Regions from separate parts of the Micromonospora desertarenae genome, predicted to be linked through region 1. Evidence: riboswitches for the same ligand, from Rfam matches in the RefSeq annotation. Region 1 holds a riboswitch; the other holds the start of a gene.
What was found. A riboswitch is a leader RNA that binds a small molecule or an ion and turns the genes downstream of it on or off. The one in region 1 is predicted to bind cyclic di-AMP.
Positions count from the first base shown of each region.

Region 2: another riboswitch for cyclic di-AMP. It lies ahead of SM577_RS26465 (C39 family peptidase); the one in region 1 lies ahead of SM577_RS22890 (C40 family peptidase).

Region 1 covers NZ_JAXCFQ010000011.1:233,243-240,057, forward strand. The annotation lists gene SM577_RS22880 (C40 family peptidase) at 1-527, shown strand, start outside; gene SM577_RS22885 (N-acetylmuramoyl-L-alanine amidase) at 623-2,662, opposite strand; cyclic di-AMP (ydaO/yuaA leader) riboswitch at 2,904-3,040, shown strand; gene SM577_RS22890 (C40 family peptidase) at 3,053-4,093, shown strand; gene dcd (dCTP deaminase) at 4,153-4,731, opposite strand; gene SM577_RS22900 (pyridoxamine 5'-phosphate oxidase family protein) at 4,811-5,344, shown strand; gene SM577_RS22905 (zinc metalloprotease) at 5,405-6,391, opposite strand; tRNA gene SM577_RS22910 (tRNA-Gly) at 6,765-6,815, shown strand, end outside.
Region 2 covers NZ_JAXCFQ010000015.1:136,637-143,908, reverse strand. The annotation lists gene SM577_RS26470 (hypothetical protein) at 1-466, shown strand, start outside; cyclic di-AMP (ydaO/yuaA leader) riboswitch at 754-895, shown strand; gene SM577_RS26465 (C39 family peptidase) at 1,131-1,958, shown strand; gene SM577_RS26460 (alpha/beta fold hydrolase) at 2,075-2,821, shown strand; gene SM577_RS26455 (DegT/DnrJ/EryC1/StrS family aminotransferase) at 3,063-4,175, shown strand; gene SM577_RS26450 (Gfo/Idh/MocA family protein) at 4,172-5,206, shown strand; gene wecB (non-hydrolyzing UDP-N-acetylglucosamine 2-epimerase) at 5,223-6,311, opposite strand; gene SM577_RS26440 (nucleotide sugar dehydrogenase) at 6,587-7,272, shown strand, end outside.

The DNA of each region.
Region 1 (6,815 bases):
GCAAGAAGTACGACGACCAGAAGCAGCAGCTCGACACGCTGATCGCGGACCAGGTGAAGCAGCAGAACGAGCTGGCGGCGAAGAAGAAGCACATCGAGGCCGAGGTCAAGCGGCTGGAGAAGATGCTGCCGGTGACCACCGTCAAGACGGACCAGTGCCCGACCATCAACGGGGTGGTCAGCGAGAAGGCCCGGATCGCGATCCGGACCGCCTGCGCCCAGGTCGGCAAGCCGTACGTGTGGGGCGCCGACGGCCCGGACTCGTTCGACTGCTCCGGCCTGACCCAGTACGCCTACAAGGCGGCCGGGGTCTACCTGACCCACCACACCGGCGCCCAGTGGAACGAGGGCAAGGCCATCTCGCGCTCCGACGCGCGCCCGGGTGACCTGGTCTTCTTCTTCAGCGACCTGCACCATGTCGGGCTCTACCTCGGCAACGACAAGATGGTGCACGCACCACGCGCCGGCAAACCGGTCAACGTCTCCAGCATCAACACCATGCCGGTCGCCGGATTCCGCCGACCCTGATCCGTCCCGAACCGCCCGAGGGCCCCCGGTCGACCGACCGGGGGCCCTCGGTGTTTCCGCGAATCGGTGCCGAGCCCCGTCTCAGGCCGGGCGGCTCACCGCGGAGCGCCGACCGGGGACGGCAGGATCAGCACGTCGTCCAGGTTCACGTAGCCGATCCGGTGACCGAACTGGACCTGCACGTAGCGCAGGTCGCCGCGGACGACGGTCCAGTCGCCCGGGGACGAGCCGTCGAAGGTCACCGCGCGGTAGTACTCGCTCGGCACGACCGCGCCCACCGCGTACCGCTGCCCGGCGGCGAGCGTGTACTGCAGCGGTGAGATCGCCTGGTACGGCACGCCGGCCGGGTAGGCGTCCCGCTCCGGGTAGGCCCGCCCGTAGACCGGGATGGTGGCCTTGCCGGGCTTCGGCGTCACCACGAAGCCGGTGGCCCACTTCGCCGTCGGCGCCGACGCGGGGTTGTGGAACCACGCCTTCTGGCCGAGGTACCAGATCGCCGTCCAGTCGCCCCGCACCTCGGCCACCGCGTACGTCTGGCCGGCCGACCCGCGGGCGCTGTGGTCCGGGACGTACATGGTGCCCGGCGAACCGTCCGGGTGCTCGCCGAGGTCCACGGCCAGCGGCGCGTCGTGGCTCGGCGCGCTGCGCAGCAGCACCGCGGAGGAGCCGCGCAGCGGGCAGGGGTCGGTGACCGGCGGCGGCGGGGTCGGCACCCCCGGCGGCTGCCGCGAGCAGCCGGTGAACGCCGGCTGGTTGTCGGGGAAGTCGGGGTCGATGGTCACCAGCCCGGTCCGCGCCGTGCCGGTGGCCCGGAACGGCGCCTTCAGCAGGTCGAAGTAGTGCGACCAGTCCCAGTACGGCCCCGGGTCCCAGTGCATGCCCGCGACGTTCGCCGCCACCGTGCCGGGGACGTTGTCGTGCCCGATGATGTGGTGCCGGTCGAGCGGGATGTTGTAGCGCAGCGCCAGGTGCCGGACCAGCTTGGCCGAGGTGCGGTACATCGCCTCGGTGTACCAGGTGCCGTGGCCGGCGAAGCCCTCGTGCTCCAGGCCGATGGACTTGGCGTTGACGTACCAGTTGCCGGCGTGCCAGCCGACGTCCTTGGTCTTGATGTGCTGGGCGATGTGACCGTCCACCGAGCGCAGCGTGTAGTGCCAGCCCACGTAGTCCGCCCGCTGCACCAGGCCGACGCTGGGCCAGAAGTAGCCCTCGGTGTCGTGGATGACGATGTACTCGATCTTCTGCTGGGCCGGCCGGTTGCCCAGGTCGTGGTTGCCGTAGTCGCCGGCGCCCGGGCCGTACTTCTCGTACGGGGCCGGGATCCACTCGCAGCCGAGACCGATCGGGCACTCCAGCCCGTCGGGCCGCTCCGCCCGCCGCAGCCCGAGCCTGTGCAGCGTCGACTCGTCCGGGCTGACGTCGCGCGCGGCGAGGGTCACCAGGTGCCCGTCGTCGGTGGTCCGGGTCGCGCCCGCGTTGATCTGGCCGTACACCTCGTCGGCGAAGGCGGCGGCGGTGTCCTCGGCGCCGGCGCCCGAGTAGCGGGCCACCGCGCCGTACCAGGCCGCCGGGTCGCTGTCCGCGCCGACCGGGGCACCCAGTTCCCGCTGGTACGCGGCGAGCAGCGCCGCGCCGCCGCGGATGTTCGCGGTCGGGTCGGAGCGCAACGCCTCCTCGCTGGCGCCGGTCAGCGCGGCGGCGGCCTGGAGGGTCTGCAGCGCGGCGTCGGCCGGGGCGGCCGGGGGCGACCCGGCTCCGACCGGCGCGGTGACGGTCAGCGGCCGAGCGTCGTCCCCGCGCGGGTCCTCGCCCTCGTCGATGTGGCCGCGGGCGGGCTGTGCGGTGACGTGGGCGGCGTCGGTGAGGTGCATCGGGCCGTAACCGCCGCTGGTGCTCGGGTTGCCGGGATGGGTGTCCCACCGCGACTCGAGGTACGACACGGCGAGCAGGACGCTCTCCGGCACGCCGAACTCGGTGGCCGCGGCGGCGTACTGCTGCTGCCGGTCGAGGGGTTCGGCGGCGGCCGGACCGGCGGCGAACGGGGTGACCGCCATGGCGAGCGCCGCGGCGGCGGCGAGCAGGGCGCGCCTGCTCCTCGATCTCGTGGATCTCGTGGATCTCGTGGACGACTGCATCGGACCCCCTGCTCAGACGGGTGGACGATGCGGTCACCTTCACCCCGGGCCCGGCCTTACGTCAATACCTTTCCATGCATCAACTCCTGAAGAAGAAAACCTTCGGCCCGCCCCGCCGAAGGCTGTCGATCCCTGTGGCGTACGGAGTGTCACGGCGACACGGGTTGCGGATTGATAACGAGCGTCTCTACTCTGGTCATTCGTCGGCCCGACAACAGGTCCGTCCAACCCGGGCGGTAACGGTCCGACACCGCCGAATCGCTTCCGAGCGAACCGGGGAACCAGGTAACCCGGGGTGAATCCGCAGCCACTGCGGTAGGGCGTCCCCTTCCCGCCCGAACCCGTCAGCTAACCCGGTAGGCGGTCTGGGAAGAAGGAGTACGGAGCCCGGTGGCACACCATGCCCCGCGGCCACCGTCGGCACGGTCGGCGTCCGCCGACCCGACCACGGCTGCGCCGCGCCCACGCTGGTCCCGCTGCACCACCGCACTCGCCGCCCTGGTCGGCTTCGCCGTCGTTCTGACCGGCGGCGCCACGGCGGCCCACGCCGAACCCACCGTCGCCGAGATCGAGCGCCAGATCGACGAGGACTGGAACAAGCTCGAACCGATCATCGAACGGCACAACGCCACCCGCCAGGACCTGGCCGCCAAGCGGAAGCAGGCCGACGCCCTGGCCGCCCAGATCAAGCCGCTCCAGGCCCAGGTCGACCAGGCGATGGAGAAGGTCAGCGCGCTGGCCGTCCGCGCCTACAAGGGCGAGAACGTGCTCACCATCAACGCCGTGCTGGACAGCCGCTCGCCGAGCGAGGTGGTCGGGCAGCTCGAACTGCTCGACCGGTTCGCCCACCGCCAGCAGCAGGACGTTCGGCAGGTCGCCGACCTGCGCGACCAGTTGGCCGCCAAGAAGGCGCCGCTGGACGAGATGGTCGCCCAACTCGCCAAGACCGAGGCGCAACTGGCGGCGAAGAAGAAGCAGATCAACGCCGAGATCGACCGGCTGCAGAAGCTGCGGATCAAGGTCTACGGCAACGGCGGCGGCGGGCCGCTGCGCCCCGCCCCCTGCCCGGCCAGCTACCCGGGCGGCGCGGCCGGGGTCGCTGTCAAGTTCGCCTGCGCCCAGATCGGCAAGCCGTACGTCTGGGGCGCCGAGGGCCCGAACTCGTACGACTGCTCGGGGCTGATGCTGGCCGCCTGGGCCAAGGCCGGGGTCTCGCTGCCGCACAACGCCGCGCAGCAGCGCGGGGTCACCAGGACGGTCAGCCGGGGAGAGCTGCGCCCGGGCGATCTGGTTTTCTACTACTCCGACCTGCACCACGTCGGCATGTACGTCGGCGGCGGCTGGGTGGTGCACGCCTCCCGCGCCGGGGTGCCGATCAAGATGAAGAAGGTCGACGACGGCCCGATCCACAGCTACGGCCGGCCGGGCTGACCGCGTACCACCGAAAAGGGGCCCGCTCCGGCGCCGGAGCGGGCCCCTTTTCGGCTGCGTCAGCGGGTCGGCCAGGTGCGCCACTGCTGCCAGGAGCGGCTCGGCGTCGGGCCGCGCTGCCCCTGGTAGCGCGAGCCGTAGACGGCCGAGCCGTACGGGTGCTCGGCCGGCGACGAGAGCCGGAAGATGCAGAGCTGGCCGATCTTCATGCCCGGCCAGAGGGTGATCGGCAGGTTCGCCACGTTCGACAGCTCCAGCGTCACGTGCCCGGAGAAGCCGGGGTCGATGAAGCCGGCGGTGGAGTGGGTGAGCAGGCCGAGCCGGCCCAGGCTCGACTTGCCCTCCAGCCGGCCGGCGAGCTGGTCGCCGAGCGAGATCACCTCGAGCGTGGAGGCGAGCACGAACTCGCCCGGGTGCAGCACGAACGGCTCGCCGTCGGGCACCTCCACCACCGAGGTCAGCTCGTCCTGCTGCCGCGCCGGGTCGATGTGGGTGTAGAGGTGGTTGTTGAAGACCCGGAACAGCTTGTCCAGGCGTACGTCGATGCTGGACGGCTGCACCAGCGTGGGCTCGAACGGCTCCAGCGCCAGGGTGCCCGCCTTGATCTCGGAGACCAGGTCGCGGTCGGAGAGCAGCATCGGAACACCATAGCGAAGCGGCCGGGGTGACCTGCGTGTCGGACTAGGTCTTCGTACACCTGTTCGATAGAATGTCCACATGGCATCCTGGTCCGAATTCGCCGCTGACGAGCCCCGACTCGCCGACGGGATCCGCCTTCTCATGCAGCAGTACGGGCCGGGCTTCGGCTACCTGGCCACGGTCCGCGCCGACGGCGGGCCCCGGGTGCACCCGGTCTCCCCGGTGATCACCGACGAGGGGCTGTTCTGCTTCGTGGTCGACTCGCCGAAACGGCGCGACCTGGAACGCGACGGCCGCTACGCGCTGCACTCCTTCCCGCCCGAGGAGAGCGACGACGAGGCCTACGTCGCCGGGCGCGCCCGCCCGGTCACCGACCCGGCCCGGGTCGCCCGGCTGGCCCGCAGCTACCGGGCCGCCCCGCACGTCGACTGGCGGTTGTTCGAGTTCACCGTCGACGTGGCGATGCTGACCCGCCGCGACGCCGGCGCCGCGGGTGGCCCCGGCAACGGGCACGGCCACCCCGCCGTCCAGGTCTGGCTCGACCCGGGTGCGCCGGCCGACGCCCCGGCCGCCGACCCCGCCCCCCGGATGCGCCGCCGCGAGGCCGCCTGAGCCCGAAGACACCGGTGCCGGCTCCGTCCTCCGGAGCCGGCACCGATGGCGTACGTCAGGTCAGGCCGCGCGGTACGCGTTCCACGCGGTCAGCATTCGGCTCGCCTGCCCGGCGGTGAACTGGTACATGCACGAGTCGTAGGTGTAGTCCATGAAGTTGGTGATCGGGTCCACGCCCGGGGCGGTGCAGGTGTCCCGCCCGGTCGGGCACTGGAAGGCCGGCGAAGCCTCGGCCGCGGTGTCGCTGACGCTGTCACCCTGACCCGAGCAGCCGCCCTGGAAGGTGTGGTAGAGGTTCAGCCAGTGGCCCACCTCGTGGGTGCCGGTGTCGCCCTGGTTGTAGTTGGTGGCGGTGCCACCCGGCAGCGACTCGCTCAGCACGACGACGCCATCCATGCTGCTCAGCTTGCGCTGCGGGAAGGTCGCCCAGCCGAGCAGGTCGTCGCTCAGCTCGCCCAGGTACATGTTGAGGGTGTTCTTGCCGCCCTCACGCAGCGAGGTCTTCATCGACCGCTCCGCCGACGAGCCCTGCACGATCGGGTACCACGCCGGGTTGGTCACCCGGTTGATCTTCTGTAGCTGGAAGCTGAACGCCGTGGCCGCGCCGCCGGTCGCGCCGCTGTAGGACTGGTTCAGCACGTTGATCTGCGAGGTGATCATCGAGTCCGGGATGTTGCCGCCGGCCCGGGTGCTGTCCCGCTGGATCACGTGCACCACCACCGGGACGGTCACGGTGGCGGCGAGGGTGCTCGCCCCGGCGCCGGTGCGGAACCGGGCGCGCTCCCGGAGCGCGGCGGCCAGGTCGGCCTCCCGCTCGCGGCTCTCCGCGAGGGTCAGCTCGTTCGGTTCGTGCTTGGCCGCGCCGCCCGCCTTGATCCGGGCGTCGGCGTGGACGTCGGCCGGCTCGACGCACGCCTCACCGGGCGCGGCGGAGAAGGCCGAAGCGGCCGGTACGACGCCCACCGCGGCGGTGCTGAGCAGCAGCGCGAGGGTCGTCGACGCGACACCGGCGGCACGCCGGGTCAGCAGGTCGGGACGAAGTCCCATGGGCCCACCTCTTTCTGGCGGCGCGACAGGGGGTATGTCACGCCGTGGCTGAGAACGTGGGCCAGACGTTACAACCGATCGACAGATTTGAGAACGACCATATGTTGCCGGAGTGAAACTTTTTCCTGGCAGCGGTGCCCGGTGCCCGCCACCCCCTCGTGCCCTGCCTCGCCGGGCTGCCGTGCGGACGGGCGGCCGGGCAAGATCCGCGCAACATCCCGGATGTAGTTGCCTCGCGGGGGGCCGGAGGCCACTACATCCCGGAAGTTGTGTGGATCTTGCGGAGTGGGGTCGGGCGCTGGCCGCAGCGGTCGACGGCGCGGGGGGTACCTGGATGCATCGGGGTGGTGACTCGGGTACAGTGGTGCCGCCTGCGGGTGTAGTTCAATGGCAGAACATCAGCTTCCCAAGCTGACAGTGCGGG
Region 2 (7,272 bases), on a different contig from region 1:
GGCCTACGACGAGGCGGAGACCGCCGCCCGCCGGTTCGCCGGGGCCGCCGCCCTGCCGGCCCCGCGCACACCGCGCACGCCCGCCGAGTACGCCGCCCGCGAGCGCTGGCTGCACCACGCGGCGATGGCCGCCCACTGGCGCGGGGAGCTGTCCGCCCGGCAGCTGTCCGACGTGTTCTGCCACCGGGCCGGCTGGGATCCCCGGCGGCACCCGGTGGAGCAGGAGATCGTGCTCGCCCGGGCGGTACGCGAGCAGCGCCGGGCCGGCTACCGGCTGGCCGCCGAGCGGGAGCGGTCGGCGTGGCGGGACGCCGAACTGGCCGCCGAGGCGGCGCGGGCCCTCGCCGCCGAGGCGTACGCCGCCGCGGCCCGGCTCCGGCCGGGCCGGCTGCCCGCGTCCCGGGTCGACGCGGTGCCGGCCCGTTCCGTGGCCCCGGCCCGGTGGCGCCCGGCCCGGGTTGGTTGATCGGGAAATATTCCGGTGACGCCGGTCACAGCCAATGGGAAAACGGTCATCCGGCACGGACCGGCCGAGGTGCGCCGTCAATTCCCCGCCGACGCCGCACGCTTGTCCGATTGTCGCCCGGTAACGCGGTCGGAGAGGGCTGTCCCATTGAGTCACGCCAGTGCGTAACTGGCCGCAAAATTGTCGCGCCGAAGCAGGTTTACGCAGGTGAACCGGGCTTGGCAGGCTCCGAACCGACCAGTAGTGTCGGCCCGTCCGGTGCGGTAACCGATCGCAAGAGGCGACGCCGCGCCGACCCGCTCAATCGTGATCACACGAACCGGGGAACCAATGCACCTCTGGGGTGAATCCGCGGGCCGCGGCCCGTGGTAGGGCGTACTTCCCGCCCGAATCCGTCAGCTAACCCGGTCGGCGGTGTCGGAAGGAGTTCCATCCTCGTGCAGCACGATCCCACCCCTCGGTTCTTCCCCCGCCTCCACGGCCCCGCGGTGCCCGTCCTGCTCGCCCCGGTCGCGAGCTGACCCGCCGGCAACCGCCCCGCCCGACGTCCGGGCGCTTCCCTGAGTGGCCCACCAACCCGCGGACCAGGGGTCCGCGCGGTCGAGCCGGCCTGCCCGCCGGCACCGCGTGTGCGCCGCTCGCCCCCGAGTCCCGTGGAGGAACCATGAAGCACCACCTCAAGCGCCAGTTGCGGCGCATCGCCACCGAGCGCCCCTACCAGGTGGCCGCCGCCTCGGCCGCGGCCCTGGTGCTGGCCTCCGGCGCCGGCGCGCTCGCCGCCGGCACCGACGAGGCCCCGACCTCGGCGCCGGCCCAGGCCACGGTCGCCGAACTGCGTGACGCGCCCGCCGTGGCGTCCCGTGGCGAGGCCCGGATCGGCGCCGCCCCGTCGAGCGCCGCCCCGTCGAGCGCCGCTCCCTCGGCCGCCGCCTCGTCGGCCGCGCCGAACCCGGACCTGACCCGCAAGGCGGCGCCGAAGCCGCCGTCGCGCAAGGTCCTCGACTACGACTACCAGGCCCAGACGACCTTCTACAACTGCGGCCCGGCGGCCGTGCGGAACGCGCTCAGCGCCGCCGGTATCGACCGCAGCCAGGACGCCCTCGGCGCCCAGCTGGGCACCACCGAAATGGGCACCAACTCCGCCAACGACACCACCCGGGTGCTCAACGCGGTGGTGAAGGGCGACCCGTACCGGACCCGGATGATCCCGGGCGGGGCCGCCACCCCGGCCCAGATGGACCAGCTCCAGGCCGACGTGGTCCGGGCCATCACCGACAAGCGCGGTGTCGTGGTGAACGTGGCCGGCAGCGCCACCGACACCGGCGGCGGCTGGCACTCCTTCCCCGGCGGGCACTACATCGCCGTGGTCGGCTACGACGACGACGGCCGGCTGGTGAAGATCGCCGACTCGGCGAACCCGGCCACCGCCTCGTACTGGATGACCACAATCGACCTGGCGAACTGGGCGGCGACCCGCGGCTACTCCGCCTGACCGCCGCCGCGTCCCTCCGTCTCGGGCGCCGGCTCCCCACCACGGGGGCCGGCGCCCGGCGCGTAGGGGCGCCCGGCTCTCGCCCCGGGTGTCCGACCGGTGGCACACTGCGCCCTATGGTCGACGAATCGGGTACCCGGGACGGCGGGCGACCGCTCCTGCTGCTGCTGCACGGCATGGGCGCCACCGGCGAGGTGTGGCTGCCCTGGGCGCCCCTGCTGGAGCGCCGGTGGGCCGGCCGGTGGCTGGCGCCGGACCTGGCCGGGCACGGCTGGTCCCCGCCGCTGCCGCGGTACTCCTTCGCCGGGCTGGCCGGGCAGGTCGCCGGTGGCCTGAAGCCGGGTGACCGGCTCGTCGTGCTGGGGCACTCCCTCGGCGGCGTGGTGGGTCTGGCGCTGGCCGCGCGTACCGCCGGGCTGACGGTGGACGCGGTGGTCGGGCTCGGCATCAAGGCGGTCTGGTCGCCGGCCGAACTGGAGCGGGCCGCCGAGCTGGCCGCCCGCCCGGTCACCTGGTTCGCCAGCCGCGACGAGGCGGCCCGTCGCTACCTGCGGGTGGCCGGGCTGACCGGACTGTTCGCCCCGGACCATCCCGTCGTCGAGGCCGGGCTGCGGCAGGTCGACGGCCGCTGGCGGCTGGCGATGGACAACGCCGCGTTCGCGGTGGGGGAGCCGGACCTGCCGGCTCTGCTGGCGGCGACCGACGTGCCGGTGGTGCTGGCGCGCGGCGAGCGTGACCCGATGGTCTCCGACGAGCAGCTCAAGGAGTTCGGGGTGCCGGTGGTGACGCTGCCCGGTCTCGGGCACAACGCGCACGTGGAGGACCCGGAGTCGGTGCTCGCCCTGGTCGACCCGTACCGCTGAGCCCCGCCGCGCCGGTTCCCGGCGGGGATCAGGGTGTTGTGCCGCGACGCCCCGAGTCCTCGGGATAACATGCCCGTACGTCCCGGAGTGCGCCGGGCGTCCTGTTTGTCCGGGTGGCCCTTCCGCGCCGACCCCCACCGGGTCACCCGTCCGTAACCCCACCACCCCTCCTGTCCACATCCGAACGACGTAGCGCCGCGTCCGATCCGGACGCGGTAGCTGTTCGACAGGAGGAAGCCCCATGGCCGGGCTGACCACAGAAGTGATTCCACCGGCGAGGCCGGTCATCGGCGAGGCCGAGATCGAGGCGGCGGTGCGGGTGCTGCGCAGCGGCCGCGTCGTGCAGGGGCCGGAGGTGGCCGCGTTCGAGGCGGAGTTCGGCGAGCTGGTCGCCGGCCGGCACTGCGTCGCTGTCAACTCGGGCACGTCCGCCCTCCAGCTGACCCTGATGGCGCTCGGGTTCGGCCCCGGCGACGAGGTGATCGTCCCGTCGTTCTCCTTCGCCGCCAGCGCCAACGCGGTCCGGCTGGTGGGCGCCCGGCCGGTCTTCGTCGACATCGAACCGGCCAGCTTCTGCCTCGACCCGGCGGCGGTCGCCGCGGCGGTCACCCCGCGCACGGTGGCGATCCTGCCGGTGCACCTCTACGGCCACCCCGCCGCGATGGACCGGATCATGGCGATCGCCGACCGGCACGGGCTGGCCGTGGTCGAGGACGCCGCCCAGGCGCACGGCGCCACCCTGGCCGGACGGCCGGTCGGCGCGTTCGGCACGGCCGGCTGCTTCAGCTTCTACCCCACCAAGAACATGCACTCCCTGGAGGGCGGCATGGTCAGCACCGCCGACGGCGAGCTGGCCCGTACCCTGCGGCTGTTGCGCAACCAGGGCATGGAGCAGCGGTACGCCAACGAGATCGTCGGCGCCAACATGCGGATGACCGACGTGGCGGCGGCGATCGGCCGGGTGCAGCTGCGTCAACTGCCGGAGTGGACGGAGCAGCGGCGGGCCAACGCGAAGCTGCTCGACGCCCGGATCACCGGCCTGCTCACCCCGCCGGTCGCCGACGCCGCCCGGCACGTCTACCACCAGTACACGGTGCGGGTGCCGGGCGGTCGCCGCGACGCGGCCGGGCGGCGCCTCACCGAGCTGGGCGTCGGCAACGCGGTCTACTACCCCACGCCGATCCACCGCCTCCGGCCCTACCTCGCCGACGACGGCCGACCGGGTCCGTGGGACCTGCCGGAGACCGACCGGGCCGCCGCCGAGGTGCTCTCGTTGCCGGTGCACCCGACGCTGTCCCAGCGGGACCTGGAGCGGGTCGCCGAGGGCGCCAACCTGGCCGGGGGTGCCCGATGACCCGGGCCCGGCTGCGCGCCGGCCTGATCGGCCTCGGCGCGATGGGGCGTAACCACGCCCGGGTCCTCGCCGCCCTGGACGGGGTGGAGCTGGTCGGCGTCGTCGACCCGGCGGGCGATCCGGCCGGCGCGCTCCGGGTGCCGGTCGTACCCGACCTGGACGCCCTGCTGGCGCTCGGCGTCGACTACGCGGTGGTCGCCTGCCCGACGGCGCTGCACGAGCAGGTCGGTCTGGCGCTGGCCGCCAGCGGGGTGCCCGCGCTCGTCGAGAAGCCGCTCGCCCCCTCGGTGGCCGCCGCCGGCCGCCTGGTCGACGCGTTCGAGGCCGCCGGCCTGGTGGCCGGGGTCGGCCACATCGAGCGGTACAACCCGGCCCTGCAGAGCCTGCGCCTGCGGCTGGAGGCCGGCGAGCTGGGCGAGGTGTTCCAGGTGGTCACCCGGCGGCAGGGGCCGTTCCCGCACCGGATCGCCGACGTGGGCGTGGTGATGGACCTGGCCACCCACGACATCGACCTGACCAGCTGGGTGGTCGGCCGGGAGTACCGGACCGTGTCGGCGCGGACCGTCTCGCGCAGCGGCCGGCTGCACGAGGACATGGTCGCCGCGGTCGGCCAGTTGGCCGGCGGCGCGATGGTCAACCACCTGGTCAACTGGCTGAGCCCGCTGAAGGAGCGGTCCACGGTGGTCACCGGCGAGCGGGGCTGCTTCGTCGCCGACACCCTCACCGCCGACCTGACCTGGTACGCCAACGGGGCGATCGACACCGAGTGGGAGGCGCTGCGCGCCTTCCGCGGCGTGGCCGAGGGCGACATGGTCCGGTACGCGATCCCGAAGCGCGAGCCGCTGCTGGTGGAGCACGAGCGGTTCCGCGACGCGGTCGACGGCAAGGAGAGCGACATCGTCACCCTGCGGCAGGGGCTGCGCACGGTGCGGGTCGCCGCCGCGCTGCTCCAGTCGGCCGCCGAGGGCAGCACCGTCGAGATCGATGCCGACGCCGCACCCGAGCACCCCGCGACCGTCCCGCTGTCCTGAACGGGCGCAGCGCGGATCAGCCGAGTCGCTCCGCCAGGATCCGCAGTACGCGTTCGGCCGCCCGGCCATCGCCGTAGGGAGCGCCCCGCTCGCCCCGCGGTGTCGGTCGGGCGGCCGTCTCGGCCCACGCCCGCCGGCCCAGCGCATCGGGGTCCGGAACGAGCTGGTTCCAGTCACCGTCGAGAGTCTCCACCCACTCCGTCTCCGGCCGCAGGGTGGTGCAGGCACGGCCGAGCAGGAACGCCTCCTTCTGGAGGCCGCCGGAGTCGGTGACCACCCCGGCCGATCCGAGCACCGCGGCCACCAGACCCGCGTAGCCGAGCGGCTGGCCGGCCCGCACCGCACCCTGGTCGAGCTTCAGGCCGTGCTTCTCGGCCCGGTCCACCAGCCGCGGGTGCGCCAGCAGCGCCACCGGCAGCGGCAGGTCGGCGAGTGCGGCCAGCAGCGCCGACAGCCGGTCGGGGTCGTCGGTGTTGTCCGGTCGGTGCAGGGTGGCCAGCAGGTACGGCTGGTCCGGATCGATGCCGTGCGGCAGTGCGGGGCGGGGGTGTTGGCCGGCCAGCACCGCGTCGCGGACCCGCAGGCAGACGTCCACCATCACATCCCCGCTGAGTACGGCGCGGTCGGCCAACCCTTCCCGGGCGAGGTGCCGCATGGCCTCAGCGGTCGGGGCGAGCAGCAGATCGGCCGCGTGGTCGGTGAGCACCCGGTTGTGTTCCTCGGGCATCCGGCGGTTGAAGGAGCGCAGTCCGGCCTCGAGGTGCGCCACCGGAATGTGCTGCTTCACCGCGGAGACGGCGCCGGCCAGGGTGGAGTTGGTGTCCCCGTAGACCAGCACCCAGTCGGGCCGGTGCTCGGCCAGGACGGGGTCGATCGCGGCGAGCACCCCGCCGGTCTGTACGCCGTGGCTACCCGAACCGATGCCCAGGTGCACATCGGGAGCAGGGATGCCGAGCCCGTGGAAGAAGACGTCGGAGAGGTTGACGTCGTAGTGCTGTCCGGTGTGCACGATGACGTGCTCGTGTCGGGTGTCGACGAAGGCCGCCGCCATCGCCGCCAGCTTGACCAGTTGGGGGCGGGCTCCTACAACGCTGATGACTTTCACCGGATGGGCTCCTGCGGACGGGTGACACGGGTGGTGGCGGGAAACCGGTGCCCGCGTGCGGTGCGACGACTGCGCCGGGGACCGGTTCCGGCCTCTGACCATAAGTCCCGGATCGGTGCTGGGCCGGCGAACACGCTGTGTCGGGCATGTCGGTTTTGAGTAGCTCGAACGGCGGCACCAACGACAGGGCTTGCTCGTTATCGCGGTAGCGCCTGTGTCACCGGGTCGACCGGCTCCGTCGGCGACCCCGTTTCCATGACGAAGAAAGAAGAGCCATGAACATCTGTGTCGTCGCCCTCGGGAAGATCGGGCTGCCGCTCGCCGTGCAGTTCGCGACGAGCGGGCACCGGGTGATCGGCGCCGACGTCTCCGAGCGGGTCGTCGGGCTGGTCAACGACGGGGCGGTCCCGTTCCCGGGCGAGGCCGACCTGGACGTCCGGCTGAAGGAGGTGGTGGCGGCCGGGATGTTGTCGGCGACCACCGACACCGCGGCGGCCGTCGCCCGCTGTGAGGCGGTGGTCCTGGTGGTGCCGCTCGTCGTGGACGGCCGGGGGATGCCGGACTTCGGGTGGATGGACGACGCGACCCGGGCGGTGGCGGCCGGGCTCCGGCCGGGCACCCTGGTCAGCTACGAGACCACGCTGCCGGTGGGCACCACCCGGCACCGCTTCGCCCCGATGCTGGAGCGGGGCAGCGGGCTGACCGTGGGCGAGGACTTCCACCTGGTGTTCAGCCCCGAGCGGGTGCTCACCGGCCGGGTCTTCGCCGACCTGCGCCGCTACCCGAAGCTGGTCGGCGGGGTGGACCGGGCGTCGACAGCGCGGGGCGTGGCGTTCTACGAGTCGGTGCTCCAGTTCGACCCCCGGCCGGACCTGCCCCGGGCCAACGGGGTGTGGGACCTCGGCTCGGCCGAGGCGGCGGAGCTGGCGAAGCTGGCCGAGACCACCTACCGGGACGTGAA